3 regions of the Paenibacillus sp. PvR133 genome follow, and region 2 is predicted to be linked to each of the others. Evidence: riboswitches for the same ligand, from Rfam matches in the RefSeq annotation. Region 2 holds a riboswitch; each other region holds the start of a gene.

Region 1 (9,963 bases), 3.9 Mb from region 2:
TTCAGTCATAGGGAGATAACGATGCTGCTTCATAGGTTCTGACTCCTTTCGAAAAGCAAGATTTTAGATCGTAAATTAGCTAATAAAAAAGTGTGTGAGATGAAAAACCCAGAAGTTCATATCTGACATATTTGCTTTATAGAAATAAAAAGAGTTTAAGATCAGCGCGGGCGTTTATAAAAGGGTGTTGCCACCACCTCGGCACGCAGGCGTTTGCCACGAATCTCAACCTCCAACGGTGTGGAGGGGGCGCTAAAACGACTGTCCACCAAGGCGAGGCCCAGATTACGCTTCAAGGTGGGCGACTGAGTCCCCGTTGTGACCTCACCAATGTGTTGTCCTTCTGCGAATACCGGGTAATGGGCGCGTGGGATACCGCGATCAATCATTTCCAGCCCGATCAATTTGCGAGGAATCCCTTGTTCTTTCTGACGTTGCAGTGCTTCTCTACCGATAAAATCTCCTTTATTCAGCTTGACGAAGAAACCTAGACCAGCTTCGAGTGGTGAAATCGTGGCAGATAACTCCTGACCATATAGCGGCAACCGTGCCTCAAAGCGTAGTGTATCCCGAGCACCAAGTCCAGCGGGAATCAGCCCATACGACTCACCGGAACGAAGCAAACCCTCCCATACGGCTGGTGCTTCCGCAGCAGGTATATAAAATTCAAAACCGTCTTCGCCCGTATATCCGGTTCGTGAGACCAGTGCTTTTGCTCCGAACAATGGCACATTCTCATGGAAGCGGAAAGATGCCAGATTCGTAATGTCCGTATCTGCCACGGCTGCGGCAATACGTGCTGCCTCCGGTCCTTGCAACGCTAGCAATGCTATCGCATCAGACACATTCTCCATGTGAACGGATGCAGGCATATGGCGAATTAGCCAATCCCAATCCTTATCGATGTTGGATGCGTTCACAACGAGCATGTAGCGTTCCGGTCCTTTGCAGTAAACAAGTAGGTCGTCTACTACCCCTCCATCGGGGTAACACAGGAGTGAATATTGTGCCTGACCTGGTTCCAACTGGCTGACATCATTCGTGGTCACCCTTTGCAGAAAAGCTTCGGCTTCTTTGCCTTCAACCAAAAATTCGCCCATATGCGATACATCGAATAAACCCGCACGTTGCCGGACGGCCTCATGCTCCTTTTGAATGCCGCTAAACTGAACCGGGAGCTCCCAGCCGCCAAAGTCAATGCAACGAACCCCAGACTGCGTCCCGTAGGACGAATATAGCGGTGTTTTTCGCAAATTAGTCATTATTCCACTCCTATCCGGTGTGATCGGCTAAACAAAAAAAGACAGGCCGAAAAAAACGTATAGACGGCAGTCTACACTCTTTTTTTCAGCTCTGTCCTTGATACCAGAAAGTTACCCCGGTATGTACCGGGTTTCCCCTTGGGTGATCCGCTCCAATAGCGAATGCTCTCCAGAGATGCGTCCGGCAGAGGTCCTTTTGCCTGAGAGATTCACCTGCAATGCAGGTTTACTCCTTCGGCGCTACCTTCGGGATCAACGGTATATTACCTGGCTTTGCAGATAACAACCTGATCCGATTCGCGTGCACTTATGTCTCACAAGCGGCAACAGCTATGCGAATCTTTTTGGCAGTCTCTCCCTCCGCGTTCATCCGCGTTTGCAGTTGTCGGGGTGTTTCCCAAAGCATTTGCTATAACCCATTAATACGCAAATTCATTCAAAATGTCAATAAAAATGTCATCAAAAACAATAGAAAAAACATTTAATATATAAATAAGGATATGTAAGCGTTTGTTATAAGCTATCATATTTTTATATAGTACGCTATATGAGGTGATATGAAGTATTTTTGTTAGTATTATTGACATGAGTGTTCTTGTTGTCATAATCTTAACCTGTCTAGTACAGGTGAGCAAAAGCGATTTTATTCATATGGAAGTGAGGGGAACAGAATGGGTGAAGTAAAGCAGCAACTTTGGTATACAGACGAACATGAGTGGGTTCAGCGGACAGAGAATGGAACGGTACGAATTGGTATTACAGACTTTGCACAGCATCAACTGGGTGATATTGTTTTTGTAGAATTACCTGAGGCGGGAGCAACGATTGAGCAGGGAGCGGAGATCGGTACGATTGAATCGGTGAAGACAGTATCCGACCTTTTTGCTCCGGTGACGGGAACCATACTAAAAGTGAATGAAACGCTGGAAAGTACACCTGAGCTAGTGAATGAATCTCCCTATGAAAAAGGTTGGATGATCGAAGTAGAGATGGATAAAGATGTGGAGGAAGCCTTGGGCAAGCTACTGTCTGCGGATCAGTATGAGCAGTTGATTTCCGATGAGCAATAATGGAGCATTGTAGTATGGAGTAAGAGGGTTATTTGTCTGCTCGATTTTTGTATAAAATAGTCGCTATGATTTGACGTAGCGGCTATTTTTTTGTCTTTTTGCAAACGTAATTACGTGTTTTATTCTGATTTAGAGGGTTGTCCCCATATAAGAATCATACATAATCCAGCACGGTTTTTCGACTAATTTCTATAGCTACAGGTCATATTAAGAAGAATTATGCAGGTATAATACCTTCCCGGATAATTTAAATTTAAATGTTGTCATCAACGTTCATGACGAAAGTACGTTTTCATTTCGTTGATGAAGATAGCGCTGTCATTTAGTATGAATTTTAAGAAAAGGTAGTGATGCTTACCTACAAGGAGGATTTGAATATGAGTACATTGGACGCAAAGCCAAGTTCAAAAGGAGGCACTCGTGTCGTCGTACAGCGTTTTGGCCGTTTTCTTAGCGGTATGGTTATGCCCAATATGGGAGCCTTTATTGCGTGGGGGTTGATTACGGCACTCTTTATTCCGACCGGTTGGTTCCCGAATGAAGGTTTTGCACAATTGGTTGACCCGATGAAAAATTATTTGTTGCCGTTACTGATCGGTTATACAGGGGGCACGATGATTCACGGACAGCGTGGAGGTGTGATTGGTGCCATTATGACGATGGGTGTCATAGTGGGAGCCGATATCCCGATGTTCCTGGGCGCGATGGTAGCTGGTCCGCTGGCTGCGTGGATATTGAAGAAGTTCGACAAGGCCATTGAAGGCAAAGTCAGATCAGGCTTTGAAATGCTGGTCAATAACTTTTCGGCCGGAATTATCGGTGCCATTCTAGCGCTGCTTGCCCATGTGGCGATTGGCCCGATTGTACAAATGATCAGTCAAGTGTTGTCGGCAGGGGTACAGTTCCTCGTGAACGCAGGGCTATTGCCGCTTGTCAACCTCATTATTGAGCCCGGAAAAGTATTATTTTTAAACAACGCGCTGAATCACGGAGTATTGAGTCCGATTGCGTTAGAGGAAGCTGCAAGAACAGGAAAATCCGTACTGTTTATGCTGGAATCCAACCCTGGGCCGGGGCTCGGTATTTTGCTAGCCTACTGCCTGTTCGGCAAAGGCTCTGCGAAGTCATCGGCTCCTGGAGCGGTCATCATTCATTTTTTCGGCGGGATTCATGAAATTTATTTCCCTTATATTTTGATGAAGCCGATTTTGATTCTTGCTGCTATAGCTGGGGGCGTTGTGGGAACCTTCTGTTTTATGTTGACAGGTGCCGGACTGGTTGCTGCTCCTTCACCGGGCAGCATCATCGCCTATTTTCTAATGACGCCAAAAGGCGGATATTTGCCAATGCTGAGCGGGGTGATCGCTGCTGCGGTCGTATCCTTTGCTGTTGCCGCAGTGTTACTCAAGACTAGTAAGCAAAAAGAAGAGGGGCTGGAGGAAGCTGCTTCCCGCCTGAAAGATATGAAAAATCAAAGCAAGAGTGCAAGTGCTAACGCCACTGTAATGGAAGATAACCACGAATCTGATCGTGCTGCTGAGATTGCCGCAGCTCGAACGCTCAAGGATAAATCCGAAGTGAACAAGATCGTCTTTTCCTGTGATGCAGGTATGGGTTCAAGCGCTATGGGCGCCTCGATTTTACGCAAAAAAATGAAGCAGGCGGGTGTAGGCGTAACAGTTACGAATACGGCAATCAGTGAAATTCCACAGGATGCGGATATTGTCATTACGCAAAAAACGTTGACAGACCGGGCTAAAACAGTAGCCCCGAATGCTGAGCACATTTCCATTGACAATTTTCTGAAGAGCCCTGAATACGAAGCGCTGGTTGAACGTCTGAAATCCGATTCTTAATCCCCGTCGTAGTCAGGCGGACTGTATGCAGTGTACGTCTCCTGCTGGAGGGATGAGCTTGGGAAGGAACGGTATGCGCTTATGAATATTACGAAACGACAACGTGACATCGTGGAATATCTTCTGGAGCAGTCCAAAGAGGTTACAGCCGGGGAAATTGCCACGAAGATCAATGTCAGCACAAGGACGGTTCATCGGGAACTGGGCGCAGTCGAGCATTGGCTGGCAGCTCATGAGGTGAAGCTGGAGAAAAAGTCAGGGATTGGTATCTGTATAGATGCTGACCCAGCTCAGCTTGTATGCCTGCGAAGGCAATTGCTGCATACAAAGTCAGACGAATATTCGGCTGAGGAGAGAAAGATCGTGGTTCTCTGCATGCTGCTGGATACACAGGAGCCGATCAAGCTGCTGGCGCTGGCTTCAGACTTGAAAGTCACGGTAACTACGGTCAGTCATGATCTGGACGAATTACAAGGCTGGATTGGGGAACGGGGGCTCGTGCTTGTCCGCAGACGGGGGTACGGCGTCGAGATTACAGGACGGGAGACAGACAAAAGACGGGCGATTTCCGAGCTGGCTCTCGAATATTTGGATGAATCCGATCTGTTTTCAGCCCGGGAAGAACTTCGTTCTGTGACCCGTGTCGCCGACAAGTTGCTGGAGATGATTGGCAGAGATAACCTGCTGATTGTGGAAAAGGCCCTCTGGCAGCCCCATGAAAAATGGTTGGAAAACATGGTGGAAAGCAAATACATGGAGCTGCTGATTCAAATTTGCGTTTCGCTGGTACGTCTGCGACTCGGGTATGTTATAGATCCTCTTCTCTCGTATTTAAAAACAGATTCAGATGAAAATATCATGCTTCGCACAGCTATGGTGGAACGCATATGCACGGAGTTGTCAGAGGCGCTGGATATTGAATTTCCAGAGCCGGAACGATCTTATCTCAGGCTGCTATTTCGTGATGCCGAGGATCACTCTACCCGACTACTGCCGTTGGATGATCTCGTACTGTTGGAGTCGGTTCATGAGTTGATTCGTCGTGTGGAGGAAGAGACAGGCACGCCATTGGAAGAGGACCGTGTTCTGCGTGAAGGACTGATTGCCCATATGGCCCCGGTGTTCAAACGTTTGAAGGAAGGCAGGTCGATTCGTAACCCCCTCCTTCAGCAAATCCGCAAGGATTACAGCAGCTTATTCGACTCAGTGAAAAAGGCTGCGGCGGACATGACAGAAATGAAAGTACCAGATGAAGAGATCGGATTTCTCGTCATGCATTTTGGCGCTTCGCTGGAGCGGCTACGACAATTGCGGCGGGAGGTGCGGGCCATCGTAGTCTGCACGAGCGGTATTGGATCATCCAGACTTTTGGCAACAAGGCTCGCCAAAGAGCTCCCACAGATCAAAATTGTGGATAGGGCTTCATGGTACGAGGCGGCGCGGATTCCCAAGGAGGATTATGATCTGATCATTTCGACAGTAGAGCTACCGCTTGAACCGGATCGGTATCTTAAGATCAGCCCGTTGCTGACGCAGGAGGAGAGTGATCGCCTGCGTCAATTCATCCAGCATATTACACTCAATCATCCCAATGACCATCAGCAGGAACAGGCTGTTCAGCCTGGTCAGGATATAGAGTGGCTTACCGGTCTGCGGAAAAGTCTTGAGGAAATTGTACACATTGTACAGCAATTTCAAGTGTATCCGCTGGAAAATCAGGGGATGGATATGGCGGCGACCGTAGAGGCTATATGCATGTTGGAGGCGGGGCGGGGGAATGTTACAGAGCCTTCTGCGGTTGCTGCACAGCTCATGGAAAGAGAGCGCCAAGGTAGTCAGGTGATCTCTGATACCTCCATTGCTTTAGTTCATACGCGCAGCCACTATATTCGCAAGCCTTCGCTTACCTTGTATAAGCTGGCAGAGCCGCTGTTGGCGGATACAGGCGAACAGGTAGAATGCGTGCTGCTCATGTTGGGACCTCGTGAGCTGCCGAGAGAAAGCTTGGAGGTATTGAGCGAGATTAGTGCATTACTCTTGCAGGAAGACATGGTTACGCTACTGGAACACGGTAGCAGGGATCATATTGTCAATTATATATCGAGTGAGCTAGCTGAATTTTTCCACAGTAAATTAGGGACAGGGAGGAACCTACCGTGAGTATTATGACGATAGACAAAGTAAAAATGAACGCAACCGCCAAAGACAAATATGAGGCGATTCGTATGGCTGGACAAATCCTGCTGGATGCAGGACATATTTCAAGTGAGTACATTGACAAGATGCTGGAACGCGAGGAGATCGTGTCCACCTATATCGGGAACGGGTTGGCTATTCCACATGGCACCAAGGAATCCAAGATGCTTATTCAATCCACAGGCATCTCCATCGTTCAGTTTCCACAAGGCATAGATTTTGGGGAAGAAAAAGCATACATGGTAATCGGCATTGCAGCACAAGGCGGCGATCATATGGAGATTTTGACGAGTATCGCTGTGGTGTGTGCGGAGGAAGAAAATATGGATAAACTTCGCAACGCGGTGACCCCACAGGAAATTATAGATCTGTTCGAAAGTGAGATGGAGCTATGAGAGCCGTCCACTTTGGAGCAGGAAATATTGGTCGCGGCTTTATCGGATTGATTCTGTCGCGTGCAGGCTATGAGGTTGTCTTTTCAGATGTCAACGACACCCTTGTATCCGAGTTACGTCGTCGTAAACAATACACCGTAGAGCTAGCCAATGATACAAAGGATACGGAGCTGGTCACGAATGTGACGGCGATTGACGGCAAGGATGCATCCGCTGTAGCGGATGCGGTAGACCATGCTGATCTGGTAACGACCGCCGTAGGGGTTAGCATCCTCAGGCATATTGCAGCAGGTATTGCCGAGGGAATAGCGAGGCGGGTGGAGCGAGGGGCAGGCCCGCTGCATGTGATTGCTTGCGAAAATGCAATCGGAGGCAGCGCCCAACTGAAAGAGCATGTTTTTGCGCTACTGGATGAGGCGACTCGTGCCAAGGCAGAGGCTTCGGTATATTTCCCCAATGCTGCTGTAGACCGGATTGTGCCGATCCAACACCACGAGGACCCGTTACATGTGCAGGTAGAGCCTTTTTACGAGTGGGTGGTGGATCGTTCACAAATGGCACCTGAGCATGAAGAAATCGAAGGCATCCTGTACGTGCAGGATCTAGAGCCTTACATTGAACGAAAGCTGTTCACGGTGAATACGGGGCATTGCGTGGCAGCCTATCTTGGTTATACCGCAGGTTATGCTACCATCCAGGAGGCCATGAAGGATAGCAAGGTGGTGGATTCGATACAAGGGTCACTGGAGGAGACAGGAGCAGTGCTTGTGAAGCGCTTCGGTTTGGATCAAGGGGAGCATAAGAAGTACATCTCTAAAATTTTGGATCGCTTCCGCAACCCTAATCTGACAGACGATGTTACTCGAGTCGGACGTTCACCGTTGCGCAAGCTGTCTCCCAATGATCGTCTTGTACGTCCCGCGCTCCAAGCGCAGGAGTATGGCATCCCGACGGATCATCTGGCGTTAGGAATGGCGGCTGCCTGTAAATTTGATATTACGGAGGACCCCGAGGCAGTCGAGCTTCAGCAGGTGATCCGCAGTGAAGGACTGGGTGTGGCGCTGACGCGTTATACTTCCATAACCGCAGATCACCCGTTACATCGGCAGATATTGGAGCAATATGATATTATAAATTCATAAAACAACGAATTATCAACATCTACTTTCGATAATCCTCTTGAAGATAAAGCATCCACATCAACACTAACGTGTTCTGTAGAGATGTGCTTCAAGAGGATTTTTATATGCGTGATTTACATCACATAACAACCTGCTTAAATTGTTTATATTGATAATGATTATCATTATCTATAAAATGAAATCATTACTATTATAAGTATTAGGGAGGATTATAGTGAAACCGATCTATATTACCTTAGGGTTTTTATTTTTGGCGCTTGGAGTTATTGGTGTAGTGCTACCGTTGCTACCGACTACACCGTTTCTGCTGCTAGCGACCTTTTTCTTTATGCGGGGATCCGAAAGGATTCACCAGTGGTTTTCGAATACCGCTCTGTACCAAAAGCATCTAGAGAGTTTTGTTCAAACAAGGTCGTTGAAGCTGTCTACGAAAATCACCACATTGGGCTTAGCGTCAGCGATGCTGATTACAGGCTTTATTTTCACCCCTAATGTGTGGGGCAAAGCGCTCATCGTCTTGGTCATCCTTTTTAAATATTATTACTTTATATTCCGAATCGGAACAGTGAGAAACGCTGCAGCAGAAATAACGCCTTCATCTTCACTTGCCCCTACTCCGAAAAAAAGGTCTAAAATGGTCGACAGCCGTCTGCTCGGTCTAGTGGAACATTCTCGGAAATATATCGTATTGGGTGTGCTTGTGCAGTGGATCGGTCTTTTGGGGAGTATAGCCGCTGTGTTGTCTATGGCCTTTGTTATGCAGCAGGCATGGGAAGGACAAGTGACTCGCAAGCTGATTCTATCTATGACGGTCATTGTTATTACTGCTATTGCAGTTCGCTGTCTGAGCAATTATGCAGCCAGTATGTTATCCTATCGTGCTTCGGTAAATGCTAAAAAAACGCTGCGCTCGCAAATTTACGGCAAGTTGCTCAAAATGGGACCCGCATATACAGATCATACCTCCACCTCGGGAGTTATACAGGTTGCTGTAGAAGGGGTAGAGCAGCTTGAAACCTATTTCGGTAGATACATGCCTCAGCTATTTTACAGTCTGCTTGCCCCTGTAACGTTATTCATCACCCTCTCTTTTGTCAGCTTCAAAGCAGCCATTATACTGTTGATCTGCGTTCCCTTAATTCCAGTGTCGATCATTGTCATTATGAGGATGGCTAAAAAGCTTTTTCGGAAATATTGGGGCAGTTACGTCAATCTGGGCCACAGCTTTTTGGAGAATGTACAAGGTCTGACTACGCTCAAAATGTACGGAACAGACCAGGATAAACATCAGGAGATGAACACAGCAGCTGAGGATTTTCGCAAAATGACGATGAAAGTGCTGACTATGCAGCTTAACTCCGTGGCCATTATGGATCTTATCGCATTTGGTGGTGCCGCTGCGGGTGTACTGGTCGCGGTAAGCGAATATTCTTCAGGTCATATTGGCTTGGCGGGAGCAATCATCATTGTTTTGCTGTCGGCAGAATTTTTCATTCCTCTGCGTCTGCTGGGTTCTTACTTTCATATCGCCATGAACGGAATGGCAGCAAGCGACAAAATATTTCAAATGTTGAGTACTGAGGATCTTATACAAGGACAAGAAAGCATAGAAAACACAGATATTCGACTGGAACAGGTGAGTTTCGCCTACGACGAAAGAGATACCTTACGAAATATATCCATGGATATTCCCCAGGGCAGCTTTGTTTCAATTGTTGGGGAATCAGGCTCTGGTAAAAGTACGGTAGCCGGATTGATCGTTGGGCATCACGAGGGGTATCGAGGAAGTCTGACGATTGGAGGAAAAGAGCTTACCGATATTTCAGAAGGAAGCCGCATGCGTCACATGACCTGGATCGGTTTTAACAGCTATATTTTTAAAGGCACAGTGGAAGCAAATTTAAAAATGGGCAATGAGCACGCGGATGAGCAACAAATGCTGGAAGCTTTGCGACAAGTGAAGCTGTATGATTTTATCCTTTCAGAAGGAGGACTGGAAGCAGAACTGGAGGAGCAAGGGGCAAATCTGTCAGGAGGACAGC
Region 2 (9,963 bases):
CTCATTGCGCAAATACTGAATCGTAGCCGTTGTACTGAGCAATGCGCCTGTAACCGCTGGTAAAATGAGATGATACGACTTGTTCACGTAATATGACCATGTCCCCGGCTCCACGCCTACATCCACACTGCCGCTGGTTGGAAACCAGCCGAGCCTGAATCCGAATACGTACAGCAGCAACAACGCGAGTATAAATAGAGGTGTGGCAAAGCTGAGATAGGTATAGCCCACTACGGTTTTGTCCAGCAGACTATGCTGATAACGACCGCTGAGTACGCCGAGCGGAATGGCGATCAGATACGTCAGAACCAGAATTACTACGCCCAGGAAAAACGTGTTCCCCAGACGGCTGCCAATCAGATCGGTAACGCTAATTTTATGTACATAAGATTTGCCCAGATCCCCGTGAGCAAGCTGGACGAGCCAGTTCCCATACTGCACCCACACCGGGTCATTCAGTCCCAGTCTTTGTCGCTGTTCTTCCAGTGCGGCCGGATTCAGATTGGGTGTCGAAGTAATAAGTCCCGTCAGGGCATCCCCCGGCATAGCCTTAGCAAGGAAAAATATAAGCACGCTCAGTGCAAAAAGTTGAGGGATCATAACCAGCAGCCGACGCAGTGTAAATTTCCACATTTCTGTACCCCCCTTATGGTAGCGCGACTTGATGGGATGGACTTACTGATTTTAGTGCAAACGGCTTTCCACTCACGTCTAGATGTTTGGGCAGCTCTGTTTTGTAGGAGGATAAAAGCATTCGCCTTTTTTGGGCATTTTCCAGCCGTTTTGTAGGATCAATATTGGGAATGGTTGCAATGAGGCGCTGGGTATACAGATGCTGTGGACGCTCATAAATGTCTTGCTCGCTCCCCTGCTCCACTAGACGGCCTCGATACATAATACCGATTTGGTCGCACATATGGCGGATAATACCCAAGTCATGACTGATGAACAAATACGTCAAATTAAATTCCCGTTGCACATCCTTCATAAAATTCAGCACCTGTGCCTGCACGGAAACGTCCAGTGCCGACACCGGCTCATCAGCAATGATCAGCTTGGGGTTTAATGTCAGCGCACGCGCGATCCCGATCCGTTGCCGTTGCCCCCCGGAAAATTCATGCGGATATTTGTAGGCTGCATCGGCGTTCAAGCCGACCTTTTCCAGCAACGTCTGTACTTTCCTCCGTTCCTCCTCACTGCTCAGCCTTTCAAAATTTCGCAGCGGTTCAGCAATGACATCCAATACGCGCTTGCGCGGGTTGAGCGAAGAGTAGGGGTCCTGAAAAATCATCTGAATGTCTCTACGCAGCGGATGACGGTTGTTACGGCTCAGAGCCGCAAGGTCCTTTCCCTTAAAAAGAATCCGTCCGCTCGTCAGCTTATTTAGACCGATGATCGTCCTGCCTGTCGTCGTTTTTCCACAGCCGGATTCTCCCACCAGCCCGTATGTCTGGCCTGCCTCAATGCTGATCGACACGCCATCCACTGCTTTCACCTGATCGATAACACGCTGGAAGAAACCACCGCGCACCGGATAGTGGACCCTCAAATCATTTAACTCCAGTAGTGCCATGAGCAGCTTCCCCCTTTGCCTCGTCTTCAAAATGAAAATGCTGGTAACATGTACAACGGACCCAATGTCCAGGGGAAATTTCATTTAGTTGGGGATGGTCTTCATGCACTCCCTGCTGAATCCAGGGAATACGCGGGGCAAAGCGACAGCTATTGCGGGGGATATCTTGTAATGAGGGAACAATGCCGCCGATGACATGCAGTGATTCCCCCTTGGTATGCGCTCCCGGCATGGAAGCAAGCAAAGAACGCGTGTACGGATGCTGTGGATGCCTGAATAATTCAAAAACATCAGCGCTCTCCACGATTTCTCCGGCATACATGACCACCACACGGTCGGCTACTTCTGCCACAACACCAAGATCATGCGTAATCAAGATAATTCCGCTCCCACTCTCCTGTTGAAGCTGTTTGAGCAAGTCGAGAATTTGCGATTGGATCGTTACATCGAGCGCAGTAGTTGGTTCATCTGCGATAATAAGAGAAGGTCGGCAAGCTATGGCAATCGCGATCATCACACGCTGACGCATCCCTCCTGACAGTTCATGCGGATACTGCTCATACACACGCACAGGATTCGGTATATCTACGCTTTCCAGCAGCTCCAGCACACGTTCCCTTTTTTGCTTCGTAGATAGTGACGTATGATAATCAAGATTTTCCTCAATCTGCTTACCAATGCTCATTAACGGGTTGAGTGCTGTCAGCGGGTCCTGAAAGATCATGCCAATGCCCGCTCCGCGGATTTTATTCATTTGCCCTGAAGAAAGACGGTTCAGGTCCGTGCCTTTAAAAAGGACCTCTCCCTCTACACGCGTGCGTTCCATGTCATGCAGTTGTGCGATCGAAAGCGCCAGCGCGCTTTTGCCACAGCCGGATTCTCCGACTACAGCCAGCACTTCATTGGGGTTGACCGTCAGATACAGATGGTCGACTGCGGGGTGATATTGATCATTGATGCGAAAAGAGACGGATAATCCTTTAATTTCCAACACGGGTCCGGTATTCAATGCGCGCTTCCTCCATTCTCCATGGTCTTGTCCCGCTTATTCTCACCATGTTTGATGTTTAAAACCTCTCATGAACATTACATACCGTTTTTGTCGGAATAATTTGAATACATCCTATCACCAGTATATGGATATATCAATTAAGATTATGCTATCAACATCATTTAAAAAATCAATGATCCAGCAGTAGCGCGGTCTTTCTGGCACAAAATGTAATGAAATAACCAACCACAGGTTAATTTTCATCACAAAAAAAGTCGTTTGATCCCTCTGCAGGGATCAAACGACTAACTAATACCAGCTCACATTGAGCTTCTGGCGATAATTACGAAGCCGCTCCATAGGAGCCAGACTTGAACGTTCTAGGATCGTACCATTTGTAGCCTGCTGCCGGAGCAGACCAAGGCTCAGGCTGCGGTTCCGTGGAAGCCGCAGGCTCCTCGAATGGTAGAAGCTTCGTCGGTTGATCCAGAGTCAAACCTGCCACATCAGACAATTTCGTGTAGTCCTGCTTCCATGCAAGCCATTGAACCGTTTGCACCAGGAAGGTGGAATCATCCACTTCTTTAAAACCATCATATGTCTTCTTCGACTGTCCGTTTTCCTCACGCACATATTTCGGTGTAGCATCTTCTACAGGGGAAGAATCACCGATGAACGCTGCCTTGCCTTGACCTACCTTGGAGATAGCGGCATAAGGTCCTTCCGCACGGCCCCCGCCGTTATAAACTCCCTGGTCTACCGCATTACCCCATTTTTTCGTGCCTGAAGGGATATAAGCAATGCCTTTAGCCTTGGTAGGATCAATAATAGCCAGCGTAGATCCTGCATGCATTGCAATCGAGCGCACACCCTTGGTAATGCCGAAAGATTGATCTGCGGCTACAATTTCGGTAGCATTCACATCACCCAGCGCATTGTAACGGAAACGAACGCCAAAGTTGGCCGCCAACCAATCGGAGCTTGTTAATCCTTGCATCGCCGGTGATGCAGCTTCTTCTGCAGTCATGCCCTTGGCCGGATTAGTATAGGCTCCACGACGGTAACCATTCATAACCTCGGAGGAATCCCAACGGTTTTTGTTACGGTCCGCATTATAATGATCGGAGATGAAGAAGACGCTCCCCCCGCTATTCACGTATTGCAGCAGGGCAGCCTGCTCGGATGCCTTAAAGGCAACATTCGCTTCACCAATAATGAACACATCATATTGGCGCAACTTATCATATGTTATAGCCTGCTCTCCATAAGTAAAAGGAATGGGACGATTCAATTGGTCTACCGTAAAGCCTACATTACGCAGTCCATTGGCAAAGTCGGAGAAGGCGCCTTCAATGACCCAATCTGCTGCACCAGCGGTCTGTGCGTGCGTATTATCGAACAGCACCTTTTTGCCTTTTCCATCCGGCAGTGTAGTACCGGGTTGACCCGGGTTGCCAGGTTCGCCTGGTTCCCCCGGCTCGCTTCCGCTCACCAGTTCAACAGCGCTTGGACTTTTCACTCCACCAAAATTATTGTAGGCGCCGAGTGTACCCGTCACACGAATTTTGCTGCCGATCAGCTCAGGATGGCCTGATAGCCCATATTGCCCTCTGTACGCTGAAGTCAGCTGTACATCCAACAGATTAGACGTATTACGTTCATTTGCCTGATCGGCAATCAGTACGTTAAAATCATTCGCGAACGGGGAAGAAAAGTTAGCCGTTTTCGATCCGGTAGCATGTCCGACGATGTAACCTTCCACCGTCACCGTACCTCCACTGCTTTGGCGCTGAAGTGCTTCGGCTACTGTCAATGCTCCCTCCGCCTTGACCTGACCGAATGGAACGAAGATCCCAATCAGCAGTGATACGATCGCTGCTAGATGCAACATCCCTTTTAAGCGTGAACCTGTGAATCGCAAGCCTTTTACCATACGTCAATATCCCTCCTATGATTTCCATAAATATACTTGTCCTTTATCAGATTAGCCGCCAATCTTCTAATTCCTTCCTGATTTCATCCATAATTATGTAAATTTTAATCTTTTTTATTGGAAACGCACCTGTTTATGTAAAAATTGAACCCTGTGATTGACACCGAGCACGGCATACATTACCCTAAGGAAGACATGTAGAACGGTATACGCGAATGAAGATGACGGGAGAGTCTGTCCAGGGAGCCTACACTCTGGCGGCACCGAAGGAGCAAGACGCCAGCACCCGGCTGGCGGATAATCTCTCAGGTCCATGTATCGTCATCTGACGCAACTCTGGAGAGAGCGCAAGCCACCCAAGGGGTAAGGCGGTAAGAACACCGCACGAAACTCTCAGGTAACGAGGACAGAGATAAGGGAAACTTCCTTATCCTGTCCTTTTTTGTGCTCACATTGTGCGTCAGCATTAGGAACCGTCATAACCGCGCAAAGACGCGGAAATACCATATAGTATGGTATTAGAACATACAGGGGGCCACACCATGCGTTTCAAAGATGTATTTTCTATTATCGGTCCGGCCATGACCGGACCTTCCAGTTCACACACCGCAGGCGCGGTGCGGCTCGCACGCGTTGCCCGGCACTGGCTCGGGACGCAGCCTGACCGTGCCCGCATGACGCTGTACGGCTCCTTTGCCGACACGTATAAAGGACACGGTACAGACCTGGCGCTCATCGCAGGGCTGCTTAATTACGATACGGACGATCACCGGATTCCGGATGCCGAGCAATGGGCAGAGCAAGCCGGGATGGCCGTGGAATTCGCCGTCAGCGGACTCCCCGCGCCTCATCCGAACACTGTCCGTTTCGAACTGTGGAAGGGCGAGGATCAGCGCACACTGCTGGGCTCCTCCATCGGCGGCGGCAGCATCCATGTCCAGCAGCTCAACGAATTCCGGGTCAATCTGACCGGGGAGCTGCCTACGCTGGTGCTTCTCCACTCGGATAAGCCCGGTACATTGGGCGCGATAACTTCAGCGCTGGGCGCGGCCCACATTAACATTGCCTATATGCACGTAGATCGCAAAGGCCGGGATGGTGAAGCACTCACCGCCATTGAAACGGACAGTTCTGCTCCAGCTGAACTGATTGCGGAACTGCGTTCTTTACCTCATATGTATGAAATTAAGATGATTAATTTGAAAAAAGGAGCTGAATCCGATGCGGTTTAGCCATCTGCATGAAATCAGCGCTTTATGCGCTGAAGAATCCACCACAATTGGCCGCTTGATGATTCAAGAGCAGGTACAAGAGACGAATACAACGGAGGAAGAAATCTTTCGCCAAATGTCTGATTATTATGAAGTCATGAAGGAAGCCGTTCATCGCGGTCAGACACAAGACACCGTATCCCGCAGTGGATTGACGGGCGGTGACGGCAAGCGCCTAGCCGAGTATCTGCGGTCAGGGGAAACCTGCTCCGGCGATGCCTCCGCGCTCGCCATGGCTTATGCCCTCTCTGTGTCGGAGGTAAATGCATCCATGGGTCGCATTGTCGCCACGCCTACCGCAGGCTCATGTGGGGTTATCCCTGGTGTGTTCATCAGTGCGCAGGAGCGGTTCGGCTGGGATGATGAGCATATGGTGAACGGCCTGTTCGCCGCTGGAGCCATTGGCTACGTGATCGCCAACAACTCCTTCATTTCTGGCGCGGAGGGAGGCTGCCAGGCTGAGATTGGTTCAGCTATCGGGATGGCTGCTGGCGCTATGGTCGAGCTGCGTGGTGGTACGCCTGAACAGGCTGTTCACGCCGTGGGCCTCGCTCTTAAGAACACGCTCGGCCTGATTTGCGACCCCGTCGCTGGACTCGTGGAGATTCCGTGCATCGTGCGCAACGGGCTGGGAGCCGTGACTGCGCTTGCCGCAGCGGACATGGCTTTGGCGGGTGTGCGCAGCGCTATTCCGTCTGACGAAGTCATTGACGTGATGCTTGAAGTCGGCAGTGCGATGCCGTCGAAGCACCGCGAGACCGCCAAAGGCGGCTTGGCCCAGACGCCGACTGGCAAGCGTTTGACCGAATCACTTACACGCAACACACCGACCAAGAAGGATAAGTCATAATTTATAAGCGGTGCCTCCTTAAAATAAAAGAGCAAGCATGTCGTCCTTGGACGTATGCTTGCTCTCTTTTTTACTGAACGGTTACCTGTATCTTCGTCATTTTACCTGCATATTTCACAGTAATTACTGCTTTGCCCTTGCCCTGTGCCTTAATGTTACCGTCTTTGACGGTCGCAACAACAATTCTGGACGAGGACCAGACAGCCGGTTTGGAAACATCCTTCTCCGACTCATCCTTATACGTGGCTGTAGCCGTAACCTTGGCCAGCTGTCCTGCCTTCAAATTCAAAGCAACTTCGTCTGTTTGCAGATATTTAAGCGTATCAACATCCACGGGTACGCTGATTACCTTCCCGCCAAACTTCGCCTGAATGTTAGCTTTACCGTAGCTAACCGCAGTAACCTGACCCTTTTTAACAGTGGCTACCTTATAATTAGACGTTTTCCATTCAGCTTGGGCCGTAACGTCCTTTTCTTTACCATCACTCGATTTAACCACAATCGCGATGGTTTTTTGATCTCCGGATTTAAGTGACAACGCGATTGCATCCGCTTCAATCTTTTGCGCTACGTCCACTTCTACCGTAAACGTAATGTTTTGCTTGCCATATGAAGCAGTCACCGTTGCCTTACCGCTACCATTCGCTTTGATCAAACCTTCGCTAACTTCAACCACTTTTACATTGCTCGTTGTCCAGGTGGCGTCCTTGGTTACATCTGTTTTTGTACCGCCACTCTTAACTCCTGTTACTTTCAGCTGCTTCGTTTCCTGAGCACCAAGTGCAATTACACGCGAGTCTGTTTCCAGACGGTCTACAAGGCCTACTTGTACGTTAATCGTCAGTTTTTTGCCATTATAGGTCGCTGTAATAACCGCTTTACCAGCGGATTTACCCGTAATCGTTCCTTTGGACACAGAAGCAATATCTTCCGCGCTTGAAGCCCATTCTGCATCCTGTGTTACATCTTCCTTACGCCCATCCGCATAAGTAGCCGTCAAAGTTGCAGTATAGTCCTCATCAATATCAATCGTTGCCGTTTTGGAGGACAGAGACAGATCACCGGGTACATTTACGGATACCGTAGCTGTAACTGTTTTGCCACCATAAGAAGCGGTGATCGTAGCCTCACCTGTTTTATAACCCGTGACTTCTCCCGCACTGACAAAAGCGATATCTTCATTGCTGGACTTCCACTCTGCCTTACTTGTGATATCTTCTTCCGTACCTGTTACATACGTTGCGGTCAGCTTGAGCTTTTTGGATTCCTTGGCATTCAGGCTCAGCTTGTCCTCACTCAAATCCAAATATCTGGAGGTTTCGACATCTGTCTTGATCGAAACAGTCTTATCTCCATACTTAGCGGTCACCGTAGCCGAACCCGCTCCAATGGCCATAATCGTTCCCTTATTCACAGTCGCAATTTTTTCATCGCTTGATGTCCAAGTAGCTTTATCTGTGATATCCGTTACCGTCCCATCCGGGTAAACGGCAGTAACTTGTATTTTTTTAGATTCATCCAGACGGAGAAAAATATTGGATTCGCTGGCTTTCAGCTTATTCGTTTGATCGACATCTACCGAAATCGTAGCGGACATCGTGCCATACTTACCTGTAATTGTCGCCTTTCCCGCGCTGTAGCCGGTAATGGTGCCTTTCAGTACATCCGCCACGGCTGCATTGCTGGAGCTCCACTCAGCAGACTCTGTCACGTCCTGTACCGATCCATCCGGGAACGTCGCCGTAAGTTTAACCTTCTCAGTATCCTTCAGCAAAAGAGAAACCTCTGATGAACTGACATCGAGACGTTTAACCTGCTCCACCTGCACAGCAATGGTTACGGTCTGTTGACCATATACGGCCTTAATATTGGCTGTACCTGCTCCCTGAGCGGTAACCAATCCGTTAACTACTGTGGCTACCTTTTGATTATCGGAGGTCCAAGTAGCATCACCCGAAACCTGAGCAGTTGTATTATCACTGTATGTCGCTGTCAAATCAACCTGTCCTGTACCGCTTGAACGCAAGTTCAGGCTTTGTACACTGGATGTCAGCGCCTTAACCTTTTTCGTTACATGTACCTGAACCGATTGCACCTTCTCTTTATAGGTCGCAACCACGGTGGCTTCCCCTTCAGCCTTGGCCGAAACTGTACCGTTATACACGGTAGCAATAGTTGTATTATCACTTTTCCAATCCGTGCTTACGGTTACATTCGAGGTTGTCCCATCGCTAAAAACAGCAGTAGCCGTCAACGCAGCCGTATCTCCCTGCTGCAAAGTTACCTCGTTAGAGGAAAGGACAATCTTGGAAAGCACCGCATCCGCAGCAGATGCAAACCCTGCATATGATGTAAAACTTGAAATCAGGATGACCAACGCCAGAAAACCGGACCATCTATTCTTCAAAATCTAATTCCCTCCCATTCCAAAACTTAAATTAAGGATTTCGCAAAATCCTTACACCTACGTTTTATGTCGTCATATGGAAAAGAATAGTTTAGGCTTCGAAGGAAATTTGGTCCTTATTAACTAGATCATTTCTGATAAAGATTAGACATTACAATTTGTGTAGCTTCAGAGCCATAGTGAAGAGTTTCCCCAACAGACCCACAACCTCGCATTTACAAACAGCTATAAGCTGCTGCGCGAACTCTCAAATGATGGTATTCTTCCATATTAGGAGCCAGTTGGTGCATATAAACGACGGAGAATTGTTCGCTTGGATCTATAGAAACCCAAGTGCCTGCTACTCCCGTCCAGCCAAATTCTCCAATAGAACTATTTGCATGCCCAGCCGCTTTATCAATTAACGTGCGCACGCCCAGTCCGTAACCATAACCTGTATGATAAGAATTAGTAAAATCCAATAATTGATCTGTATTCAGATGATTGGTGCGCATTAAATCAATAGTTTTTCTCCCTAATAGCCTCACACCATCTACCATACCTCCATTCGACAGCATTTGTGAAAATGTAAGGTACTCCTTAACTGTCGAATACAGACCTGCGCCCCCACTTTCATATATAGCATCGGGCTGATGATATTCATCCAAGAAACCCTCTATTTTTTCTAGCTCTCCGGCGTCTGTTCGTTGGTAAAAGGAGGCCATTCGCGATTCAATATCTCCACGATATCGGTAACCTGTATTGTTCATTCCAAGCGGATCAAATATTTCATCCTTTAGGAATTGCCCTAATGATTTACCTGAAATCACTTCAATAAGACCTGCAACCAGGTCATGTCCATATCCATATAACCAGCGTGTTCCCGGCTCAAATGAAAGTGGAATATCAGAAAGCGCTTTAATTTCTGTGCGCAGATCATATTTCCCCTGCTTTTCCTT
Region 3 (9,963 bases), 4.1 Mb from region 2:
TTCTCTTCGCCACCAACGAGGGTCACTATTTTTTTAGATAGTTCTTTATCACTCATGTTCAGAACTCCTTATGGGTTATTCTTGCTACTGATAGGATTTACTGTTTACATCTGTTGCTAAGATGCGCCGGCGTGCACCTTTTTAAACTTGTAAACAAGAAAAACCTAAACTCGTGGTGAAAACTACGCACTCTCCTATAGAGGAACGTCGATTTCACCATCAGTTTAGGTTTTGCCTGCCTTACCAGTCACAATCCATGAACGATGAGGATATGAAGTTGTTAATCTTATATGTTATTACGCTCAGTTACCCGATGAATATGGATAGTTAGATATACGTATTCATCCTTGCTTAAATATTGATCGTATGTTTTTTCCAGATACTCATTGATCTTTTGGGCACAAGCAAAAGCTTCGGTATACGTCTGCTTCACCTGGTTGTACAAAAATTCTTCACCACTGTGAATGACTTCTTTGCGAATCACTCGCATCGCAAAATATTGCAAATGTGTCAAAAATCTCGAATAGCTAAAAGAAGACTCATCCAGCACAATTCCGTAATGATACGTAATAATGTTCAATATATGTTGGACAATCTCAGTCATTTTCAGTGTAGATTTCATTTCGTTACCGTCGATCCGTGCATTCACCATATGCAATGCAATAAATCCTGCTTCATCTTCGCCCAATTTTACTCCGAGCGTATTTTCAATTTTTTGAAGAGCATCCAGTCCAACTGCAAATTCTTTTTTGTAGAAGCGTTTAATTTCATACAGCATCGCGTTTTGGAGTGCCAGTCCTTTTTCTAGCCGTTGTATGGCAAAATGAATATGGTCGGTCAACGTTAAATAAATATTATCGCTTAACTCCGTATCCAGCACTTCCGTTGCATGGGTTACGATTTCATTCACGACCTCCAGATGAGACACTGGAATATCGTTCAGCAGTTCAGTTAGTTTAGCCGTGAACTCGTTTTCATTTAACATGAAAATCTTATCTATTTTATCATCATCGACTTGATCGCCAGCCACCTTTTTGAAGGAAATACCTCTTCCCATCACGATGACCTCTTTGCCTTTATCGTTTTTAGTCAATAGGACGTTGTTATTGAGCACCTTCTCAATAATCATTGAAGTTCCCCCTCCCATCCTTTACCAATAAAAAATGCCTAAGCACAATTCAACACTATTGTTAGCAATAGCACTCAATTGAACTCAGGCATTGCCCGCATCACCGGTCACAATCCTTCGATATAGTGCTATTGTAGCACAAAAAAAAGCGATTTCAACATATTTTATTCTGATTCGACAAAAAATATTTCATATCAAGGCCCTTTTGCCTAATTTGCAAGTAAATCGTTACCTTACGTGGTCGTACGTTCAATGAGGCAGTACTCTAGCGAATGAAGCTCCATTTGGCGTCCAATCAGCTGAGGGGAAAGCATGAAAAAAGCATTTTGTGCTTGAGCCATGATGGGATTTTGAATCGTTGTAATCCCCATCGTATGCGCCAGCTCCGTGTTATCGAATCCGACAATCGCCAGATCTTCCGGTACGTTCAGCCGTTGTCTGCGTGCTTCGCAGAGAATGCCCACTGCTACATAATCGTTAGCACATAAAATAGCCTCTGGGAATTCTTCCCGACGCTGTAACAAATCCCGTACGACCTGTTCGCCATCACGGATATTATAAATAGAAGAGTGATTCCAGTGTTGCAACACTGGCAGATTGTTCTCACTCATGATCTGTTCGTAGGCTCGTTGTCTGCTATGGGTATTGATGCTGCTCGGACGACCAAAAGCGTTGGCTATACGAGTATAGCCTTTTTGTATCAAATGTTTTAGCGCTAACATATATCCTTCATACTGATCCATAGCGACGGAGCGAATATCGGTATGCTCCATTCGTTGCCACGAAACGATCGGGCCATATTTGCAATAGGTACTCAAAAAATCAGTGTCATTCACGCAGGAAATGATGACCAGCGCATCGACTCTTTTTCTTTTTAAATCCTCAAAGGCTTGAAGCTCTTTCTTTTTGTCTTCTCCCGAAGTATAAATAATGGTTTGGAATTCATACTGGCCGGCTACTTCCACAAAGCTGTCCAGAAAAGCCAGAACAATTTCATTAATAGTTGAAGTAATGATACCGATCTGAAGCGTCTGACCCTTGGATAGAGAAATGGCATTCCGATTAGGAACATAATCCAATTCCTGCATGATTTTTAAAATCTTAGTTCTTGTTTCGTGACTGACATGGGGGGACTGATTTAATACTCTGGATACCGTAGCTTTGGAAAAGCCCGCCAGTTTTGCAATTTGATCAAGATTCGACATGGTGCTTCTCCTCACATAAGAAAAAAATACTTGACATGAAACGCGTTACAACGATTAGGATGCTTATGAAGGCATTACGTCTATTTTAAAGCAACTGTCAATGCTTTTCAAAGGAGAACGGTTACTGTCCGGCGGCAAAGTTGTCGAAGTGCTACTCCCTGCACCAAAGGGGTATTATTTACTAGACCAAAGTAAAAATCTTAAATACGGAAAGAGGTTTTTATACTATGACTAAGACATTAAAAGGATTTCCCGAAAATTTCCTGTGGGGTGGTGCAACTGCAGCTAACCAATTGGAAGGCGCTTTTGACGTAGATGGAAAAGGATTGTCCAGTGCGGACATGGTTGCCTATGTACCCAAAGCAGAACGCAAGAACGATCATGCTATGGAGATTTCGTCCGAGCGACTTGAAGACATTTTGGCAGGCAAAGTCAATGCCCGTTTCCCAAAACGTGAAGGTGTGGACTTTTACCACCACTACAAAGAAGATATTGCATTGTTCGCTGAAATGGGCTTTAAAGTATTTCGTATGTCCATCCACTGGTCGCGGATTTTCCCGAATGGCTATGATGCCGAGCCGAATGAAGCAGGATTGCAATTCTACGACAATGTATTTGATGAGCTGCGCAAATATAATATTGAGCCCTTGGTAACATTGTCGCATTATGAAACACCGCTAGGTCTGACTCAGAAGTATAATGGCTGGCTGGGTCGTGAAGTCATACAACACTACGTAAATTATGCCGAAACGGTGTTTACACGCTATAAGGATAAAGTAAAATACTGGCTGACCTTTAATGAAATCAATGTAATGACCATGAGTCCGTTCACCGGTGGCGGTGTGGTTATTGACCGTGTAGAAAACAAACAACAAGCGATATATCAAGCATTGCATCATCAATTTGTAGCTAGTGCACTGGCGACCAAACGGGGACATGAGATCATCCCAGGCGCTCAGATCGGCTGTATGCTGGCTCGTATGGAAAGCTATCCACATACGTGTAATCCAGCGGATATACTGAAAGCCCAGCATGAAAATCAGATGAACCTGTTCTTTACGGATGTGCATGCCCGTGGGGAATATTCCAACTACATGAATCGTTATTTTGAAGAAAATAATGTTGTTATACACACAGAACCAGGCGATGCCGAAATTTTAAAAAATAACACGGTCGATTATATCTCATTCAGCTACTACATGACCTTGACCGTTTCTGCAGGTCCAGAAGGTGAGAAAGCAGCAGGAAACCTGATTGGCGGGGTGAAAAATCCATATTTACAGTCCTCTGACTGGGGATGGCAAATTGATCCGATCGGTCTGCGTGTTACGCTGAACACGTTATATGACCGCTACCAAAAGCCGCTGTTTATCGTGGAAAATGGCCTAGGTGCTTATGATAAGGTGGAAGAAGACGGATCTGTGCATGACACATATCGTATTGATTACTTGCGTCAGCATATTGTTCAAATGAAGGAAGCAATTGCCGACGGTGTTGATCTGATTGGTTACACCAGCTGGGGTCCTATCGACCTTGTGAGCATGTCTACTTCCGAAATGTCCAAGCGCTACGGATTTATTTACGTCGATCTGGATGATGATGGTAACGGAACGCTCAAACGCTCCAAAAAGGACTCATTTAACTGGTATAAAAATGTGATAGCAACCAATGGTGAAGAATTGTAATTTCATATCATCTCGGGCGGGTATAGCAGAGGACATCCTAAGGATGCAATCTGCTGTACCCGCTTTTTTGATAGACACAATAATAATATTTCAGAGGGCTTCACAAACTTTTCACTTGTAATAAGCTGAAAGTTTTCTGTATAATGAATAAAAATTTCATATGTCTGGTTGATGTTTGCGGGAGATGGAACGAAGGTTCCGACCGAAGGGGCAAAACTCTCAGGTGCTTAGGCTGATTACAGCAACAAGCGGGGACCGTAAACGGACAGAACTCTGGAGAGACCCTTAATTGGGCGCCGAAGGTGCACCGCAGAGAACATCTGCTTAAACTCTCAGGCAAAAGGACAGAGACGCGAATAACCTGTGACAGGGAATGCCCTAGGCTTTTTTATATTAGAGGCAGAAACCTGCGCAAGATGGTTGTATTTTTTCGTGCCTTTAACCTCTCCAGGAGTCGAATCAGCGGATTTGACTCTTTTTTGTTTTCTAATATGCTGGAGGAGCGGGTTGAAATGAATTTGGTACATGTGTTAGAAGCGATTAGCAGTTGGATATGGGGGGCGCCTCTCATCATTCTTGTCATGGGAACGGGGTTGTGGCTGACCATACGTTTGAAGATGCTGCAGGTATTCCGCCTGCCCCTGGCGATCAAGCTGATCGGTAAGGCCCCGAATGAAGGTAGCGGGGATGTAAGTAGTTTTGCGGCTTTGAGTACAGCGTTGGCGGCTACAGTTGGCACAGGAAGTATTGTCGGCGTAGCGACAGCCATTAAGCTGGGCGGGCCGGGTGCCTTGTTCTGGATGGTCGTTGCAGCCTTTTTTGGGATGGCGACGAAATATGCGGAAGGTGTACTTGCGGTAAAATACCGGGTGAAGGACCGGAATGGGCAATTTTCCGGCGGCCCGATGTATTATATTGAGAAAGGTCTGGGACGCCGTTTTAAACCGCTGGCGATGCTGTTTGCTTTTTCGGGCATGCTGGTAGCGTTGTTCGGGATTGGAACGTTTCCGCAGGTCAAAGCGATTGTATCTTCGACTGAAAACAGTTTCGGCGTTCCGCCCATTGTAACGGCCCTGATTATTGCTATCCTTACAGGACTGGTTACTATTGGAGGACTCAAAAGCATTGCCAAGGTATCGACGAAGGTCGTTCCTTTTAAAACAGGCTTGTACGTACTGATCTGTCTCATCGTACTGATTCGGTTTGCTGACCAACTTCCTGCCGCAATTGCGCTGGTGCTCCATTCGGCATTTTCAACTACATCTGCAACGGGCGGATTTGCCGGAGCTACGATTATGCTGGCGATGCGAAGTGGGGTAGCCAGAGGTATTTTTGCCAATGAGGCCGGATTGGGAAGCGCACCGATTGCAGCTGCAGCTGCCAAAACCAAATGGCCTGCGGAGCAAGGGCTAATTTCCATGACAGGCGTGTTTATTGATACGATGGTTATTTGTGTGATGACCGGGTTGACGCTACTGGTTAGTGGTGTGTGGAGCGGGCCTACCGATGCGGGCCTGATGACTCAGCAAGCATTTTCCAGCGCATTCCCGCTGGGGGCAGAACTGCTCACAATCATTCTGATTATGTTCGCGTTCACCACCATGCTCGGCTGGAACTATTACGGGGAACGCTGTGTTGAATATTTGCTTGGGGTCAAGTGGATTAAGCCATACCGTTATCTGTTCATCCTACTGGTTGCCGGGGGCGCGTTCATTAAACTGGATGCGATTTGGCTGCTGGCAGATATCTTTAACGCAATGATGGCTTTCCCGAACCTGATTGCCCTGCTCGGCTTATCAGGAATTGTAGTCGCAGAAACCCGAACCTATATGGATTCTCTGAATTCTAGTAAGAAAAAGGGCATTCTTGCAGGTGCCAGTGTAGGGGCAGCTATCCAAGTAGAAGAAAAAGGACAAACGGTTAATTCATAAATTCCAAAAGGGAGTGCCCTCAGTCATCACAGGCTTGAGGACACTCCCTTTTGAATGTTATAACGATGCGTGCAAAATAGCTGAAATATCTTCTTGATTCAGCTTTTTATAATTACCGAAGCCTCCGTATTCCATTTCACGGGCTGCAATGTTTGCGACTTTTTCCAATTGCTCATCATTAATATTGTAATCGGCCAGGGTGGAAGGGGCACCGAGACTTGTCCAGAATGCACTCAGGCGATCAATCCCCTCCAAAGCAATTTCCTTATCCGTTTTACCAGTGGTATCTAAATCAAACATGCTGAGCATCAGCCGCTTCATGCGTGCAGCATCCTGTTCCACCGTATGTCTCATCCAGTTGGGGAAGAGGATCGCCAGACCGCCAGCATGAGGAATATCATATACAGCGGATAATGCATGTTCAATCGTATGCGAAGCCCAGTCCCCGAAGTAGCCCATTTGCAGTGTTCCGTTAAGGGCAATCGTTCCGGCATATAAAATCGTTTCACGATGCTCGTAGTTGTGCAAATCCTCCAGCAGTTTAGGTGCAGTTTCGATCACGGTTTGCAGCACGGAAAAGCACATACGATCTTGCAACGGTGTATTTTTAACATTGTGAAAATATTGTTCAAACACATGGCTCATCATATCCACCATGCCATATACCGTCTGATCACGTGGCACAGAGAAGGTGTTTTTTGGGTCCAGAATCGAGAATTTCGGATGCGTTACCGCGCTGCCCCATACGTATTTTTCGTTCGTTTCCCAGTTGGTGATAACAGAATCAGGATTCATTTCTGAACCGGTGGCGGCGAGTGTGAGGATGGTGCCGAATGGCAGAGCCTGGGTTGGCATGTGCTTTTTGTTGATAATATCCCACACGTCGCCGTCATATTCAGCCCCTGCTGCGATGGCTTTGGTGCAATCAATAACGCTTCCACCGCCTACAGCAAGTAAGAAGTCGATTTTTTCATTTCGGCAAATGTCGATACCCTTCTTAACGGTGGACAAGCGCGGATTCGGTTCTACGCCGGACAATTCATGAATGTTGAGATGTAGCGGCTCTAACGCGTTTAATACCTGGTCATACAGACCATTTCGTTTGACACTTCCGCCTCCATATACCAGCAAAATGTTTTTGCCGTAATTCAGCAGCTCCTGCTGGAGTTCTTCAATTTGATTGTCTCCAAAAATTAATTTGGTGGGGTTATAATATGTGAATTTGTTCATCTGGTAAGCTTCCCTCAGTTCATAGTTCATAGTTCATGTTCAAATCGTAAATCGCTTAACCTGATTGCCTGTTGGATACCTAACTTCATCATGTAAGCTATTTGAAATGACGATTAGCTATTATACATGAAATGAATAAGGGAATTCAAGTAAATCTAATCTTTGACCGCTCCGGCGGCAAGATCGGAAATAAACTGGCGGCTAATGAAAAGAAATAAAATAATAAGTGGCAGTACAGCCAGCAGGGTGCCCGCAATGACCATCGCATAATCCGTATTGTAAATCCCGTTCAATTGTGACAGTGCAATCTGGAGCGTGAATTTACGTTCATCCGTTAAGACGATTAGCGGCCATAAATAATCATTCCAGGCTCCTATAAAGGTAAATGCGCCGAGAAAAGCGAACGCAGGACGTAGAATAGGCAGTGCTACATTCAAGTACAGTCGAAAAAAGCTGCATCCGTCCATCCGGCCCGCATCCAGCAGTTCCTTTGGAATGGATTCTTCCGCATATTGACGAATCCAGAAAATGCCGAAGGCATTTACCATCCCCGGGATGATAAGCGCTTTGAACGTACCTACCCATCCAAAGGAGGCCATCATGACAAAGGAGGGGACAAGCGAAAGTTGTGAAGGGACCATCATCGTAGCTAGCAGAACGATAAATAGCACTTTTTTGCCCGGAAAATCAAACTTGGCGAATGCAAAACCTGCTAGTGAATCGAAAAACAGAACCAATAGGGTAACAGAACCGGCTACAAAAAGGGTATTAAAAAAGGCTCCGGCAAAATTAATCTGTTGTAATACTCTCGTTATGTTATCCAAGAAGTGGCTGCCAAACCACAATTGTGGTGGAAAACGATAGATGTCTGAGGTTGTACGGGTTGCCATGACGATCAGCCAGTAAAATGGAAACATCGACAGAATGATTCCCACCAACAATCCGGCATATAAAACAAAGGATTTTGCGCGTGTCTGCATCATGTTGTGAAGCTCCTTCCCATCGTTATTTTTTACCTTGAACGAGTTTCCAGTTTATGATGGAGAATAGAGCAATGATGAGGAACATGCCCCATCCGACGGCTGCACCATATCCAAAATAGTTGTTAATGAACGACTCGCGATACAGGTATAAAACGATGGTCATGCCACTTGCCCCGGAACCGCCGTCATTACCGACAAGGACCTGTGGCTCGGTGAAGAGCTGCATACCGCCGATGGTGGACGTAATCACCGTAAACAGAATGACTGGGCGTAGCATGGGGATAGTGATGCGGAAAAAAGCTTGCGCTCCGGTTGCCCCGTCTATTTTGGCGGCCTCATACAGCACATGCGGAATACTCTGGAGTCCGGCCAAATAGATGATTGCGTTATAGCCCATCCATCTCCATACGACCATAGAAGAAATGGCAATTTGGATACCCCATGGCACATTCAACCATTGAACCATGGGTAGTCCCAAGAGTTGCAGAAGGTAGTTGAGAAATCCAAAATTGTTGGCAAATAAGGCACCAAATATGATGGCAACAGCCACAATAGACGTCACATTGGGCAGGAAGAATCCAACTCGCCATAAGGTGCGCATTTTCACAAAAGGGGCATAAAGCAGAAAGGCAATAATCAGTGCGAAGAATAGCATTGGAATCGTGGCGTACACCCAAATCACAAACGTATTGCCTACAGCCTGCCAAAATTCATTGTCTGTCACAAGGTAGCGAAAATTGCCCAAGCCGTTGTAGGTCATGTCTCCGATCCCGTCCCATTTGTGAAACGCTAGATATAATGAAAAACCAATCGGAAACAGTCCAAAGATGCCAAACAGTAGATAAAACGGCGAGATCGCAGCATAAACGGCACGGTGCTTCCAGATTTCTCTCAGCATAATGTCCACACGCCTTTTTTGAATTTTGTTTTTACCGCTGTAATTCCCGTTCGATTCGATCCATTGTTTCCGTCCATAATGCATCGGAATTGGCATCCTGCTTGGCGACATTAGCAAGACGACGGGTCACAATGCCGTGGATGACAGGATAGCGCTCGCCGAAATAGCTGCTTTTCACATGACGTGCGGAGGTGGCAAAGATGAGTCCGGTGGCCTGACCACCAAAGAAAGGCTCGGGTGTCCCCATGATAGGATCGTTATAGACGCCGGGAGTGGACGGGAACAGTCCGATTTTGTGGTAGGCTTCCAGTTGGTGTTCCGGGTTTTGCAGCCAGGTCAGCACTTCAAAGGCTTCTTTGGGATGTTTGCTGGATTTGAGGATAGAAATGAAAGAACCACCCAGGTTGCCGTCTCCTCCAGGAGCACGGGCGACTCTCCATTTGCCCGCTGTATCCGGCGCGGCCTCTGTGAGAACTTGCTTCATCCAGATAGCCCCTACAAAAGAGGCGATTTTGCCGTTATTGACTGAAGCGTTCCATTCGGGAGTCCAGCCATCCGCATTGGCGAGCAGATGCTTCTTGTGGAAATCGACAGCGGTTTTCCAGCCCAGACGGATGTCAGGGGATTGATTGCCGATATAGCTGCCATCTGGCTTGAAGTAAAGGTTTGTATGCTGAGCGAGTACCTGATTGTAAACGTTTACAATATTGTCAGCCAAAAATGAACGGCTTCCGAATTTCTGGCGAAGTTGTTCTCCGGCCGCCATGTAATCATCCCATGTGCGAATGGAGGCACTAACCTTTTCAGGATCACTAGGCAAGCCTGCTTGTTCAAACAGATCACTTCGGTAGAAGAGGGCGGTAGGCCCAGTATCCATGGGAAATGCAATCATTTTACCATCA

Evidence for each region. Region 2 has a riboswitch for glycine ahead of sdaAB (L-serine ammonia-lyase, iron-sulfur-dependent subunit beta). Riboswitches for the same ligand answer to the same signal wherever they lie in the genome.
Region 1: linked by a shared signal. The riboswitch ahead of gcvT (glycine cleavage system aminomethyltransferase GcvT) and the one ahead of sdaAB (L-serine ammonia-lyase, iron-sulfur-dependent subunit beta) in region 2 are both predicted to bind glycine.
Region 3: linked by a shared signal. The riboswitch ahead of JOE49_RS25560 (alanine/glycine:cation symporter family protein) and the one ahead of sdaAB (L-serine ammonia-lyase, iron-sulfur-dependent subunit beta) in region 2 are both predicted to bind glycine.

What each region holds. Positions count from the first base shown of each region.
Region 1 is NZ_JAFIBS010000001.1:5,653,667-5,663,629, reverse strand. It holds gene gcvPA (aminomethyl-transferring glycine dehydrogenase subunit GcvPA) at 1-33, opposite strand, end outside; gene gcvT (glycine cleavage system aminomethyltransferase GcvT) at 162-1,262, opposite strand; glycine riboswitch at 1,441-1,539, opposite strand; gene gcvH (glycine cleavage system protein GcvH) at 1,934-2,332, shown strand; gene JOE49_RS24720 (PTS mannitol transporter subunit IIBC) at 2,710-4,188, shown strand; gene JOE49_RS24715 (BglG family transcription antiterminator) at 4,270-6,348, shown strand; gene JOE49_RS24710 (PTS mannitol transporter subunit IIA) at 6,345-6,779, shown strand; gene JOE49_RS24705 (mannitol-1-phosphate 5-dehydrogenase) at 6,776-7,921, shown strand; gene JOE49_RS24700 (DUF454 family protein) at 8,136-9,963, shown strand, end outside.
Region 2 is NZ_JAFIBS010000001.1:1,737,742-1,747,704, reverse strand. It holds gene opp4B (oligopeptide ABC transporter permease) at 1-633, opposite strand, end outside; gene JOE49_RS07790 (ABC transporter ATP-binding protein) at 647-1,573, opposite strand; gene JOE49_RS07785 (ABC transporter ATP-binding protein) at 1,551-2,582, opposite strand; gene JOE49_RS07780 (DUF6359 domain-containing protein) at 2,908-4,497, opposite strand; glycine riboswitch at 4,713-4,828, shown strand; gene sdaAB (L-serine ammonia-lyase, iron-sulfur-dependent subunit beta) at 5,040-5,729, shown strand; gene sdaAA (L-serine ammonia-lyase, iron-sulfur-dependent, subunit alpha) at 5,719-6,618, shown strand; gene JOE49_RS07765 (Ig-like domain-containing protein) at 6,689-9,025, opposite strand; gene JOE49_RS07760 (serine hydrolase domain-containing protein) at 9,241-9,963, opposite strand, start outside.
Region 3 is NZ_JAFIBS010000001.1:5,842,049-5,852,011, reverse strand. It holds gene JOE49_RS25580 (beta-glucoside-specific PTS transporter subunit IIABC) at 1-56, opposite strand, end outside; gene licT (BglG family transcription antiterminator LicT) at 287-1,129, opposite strand; gene JOE49_RS25570 (LacI family DNA-binding transcriptional regulator) at 1,363-2,334, opposite strand; gene JOE49_RS25565 (glycoside hydrolase family 1 protein) at 2,562-4,019, shown strand; glycine riboswitch at 4,188-4,264, shown strand; glycine riboswitch at 4,283-4,377, shown strand; gene JOE49_RS25560 (alanine/glycine:cation symporter family protein) at 4,532-5,950, shown strand; gene JOE49_RS25555 (iron-containing alcohol dehydrogenase) at 6,008-7,180, opposite strand; gene JOE49_RS25550 (carbohydrate ABC transporter permease) at 7,336-8,163, opposite strand; gene JOE49_RS25545 (carbohydrate ABC transporter permease) at 8,186-9,061, opposite strand; gene JOE49_RS25540 (ABC transporter substrate-binding protein) at 9,093-9,963, opposite strand, start outside.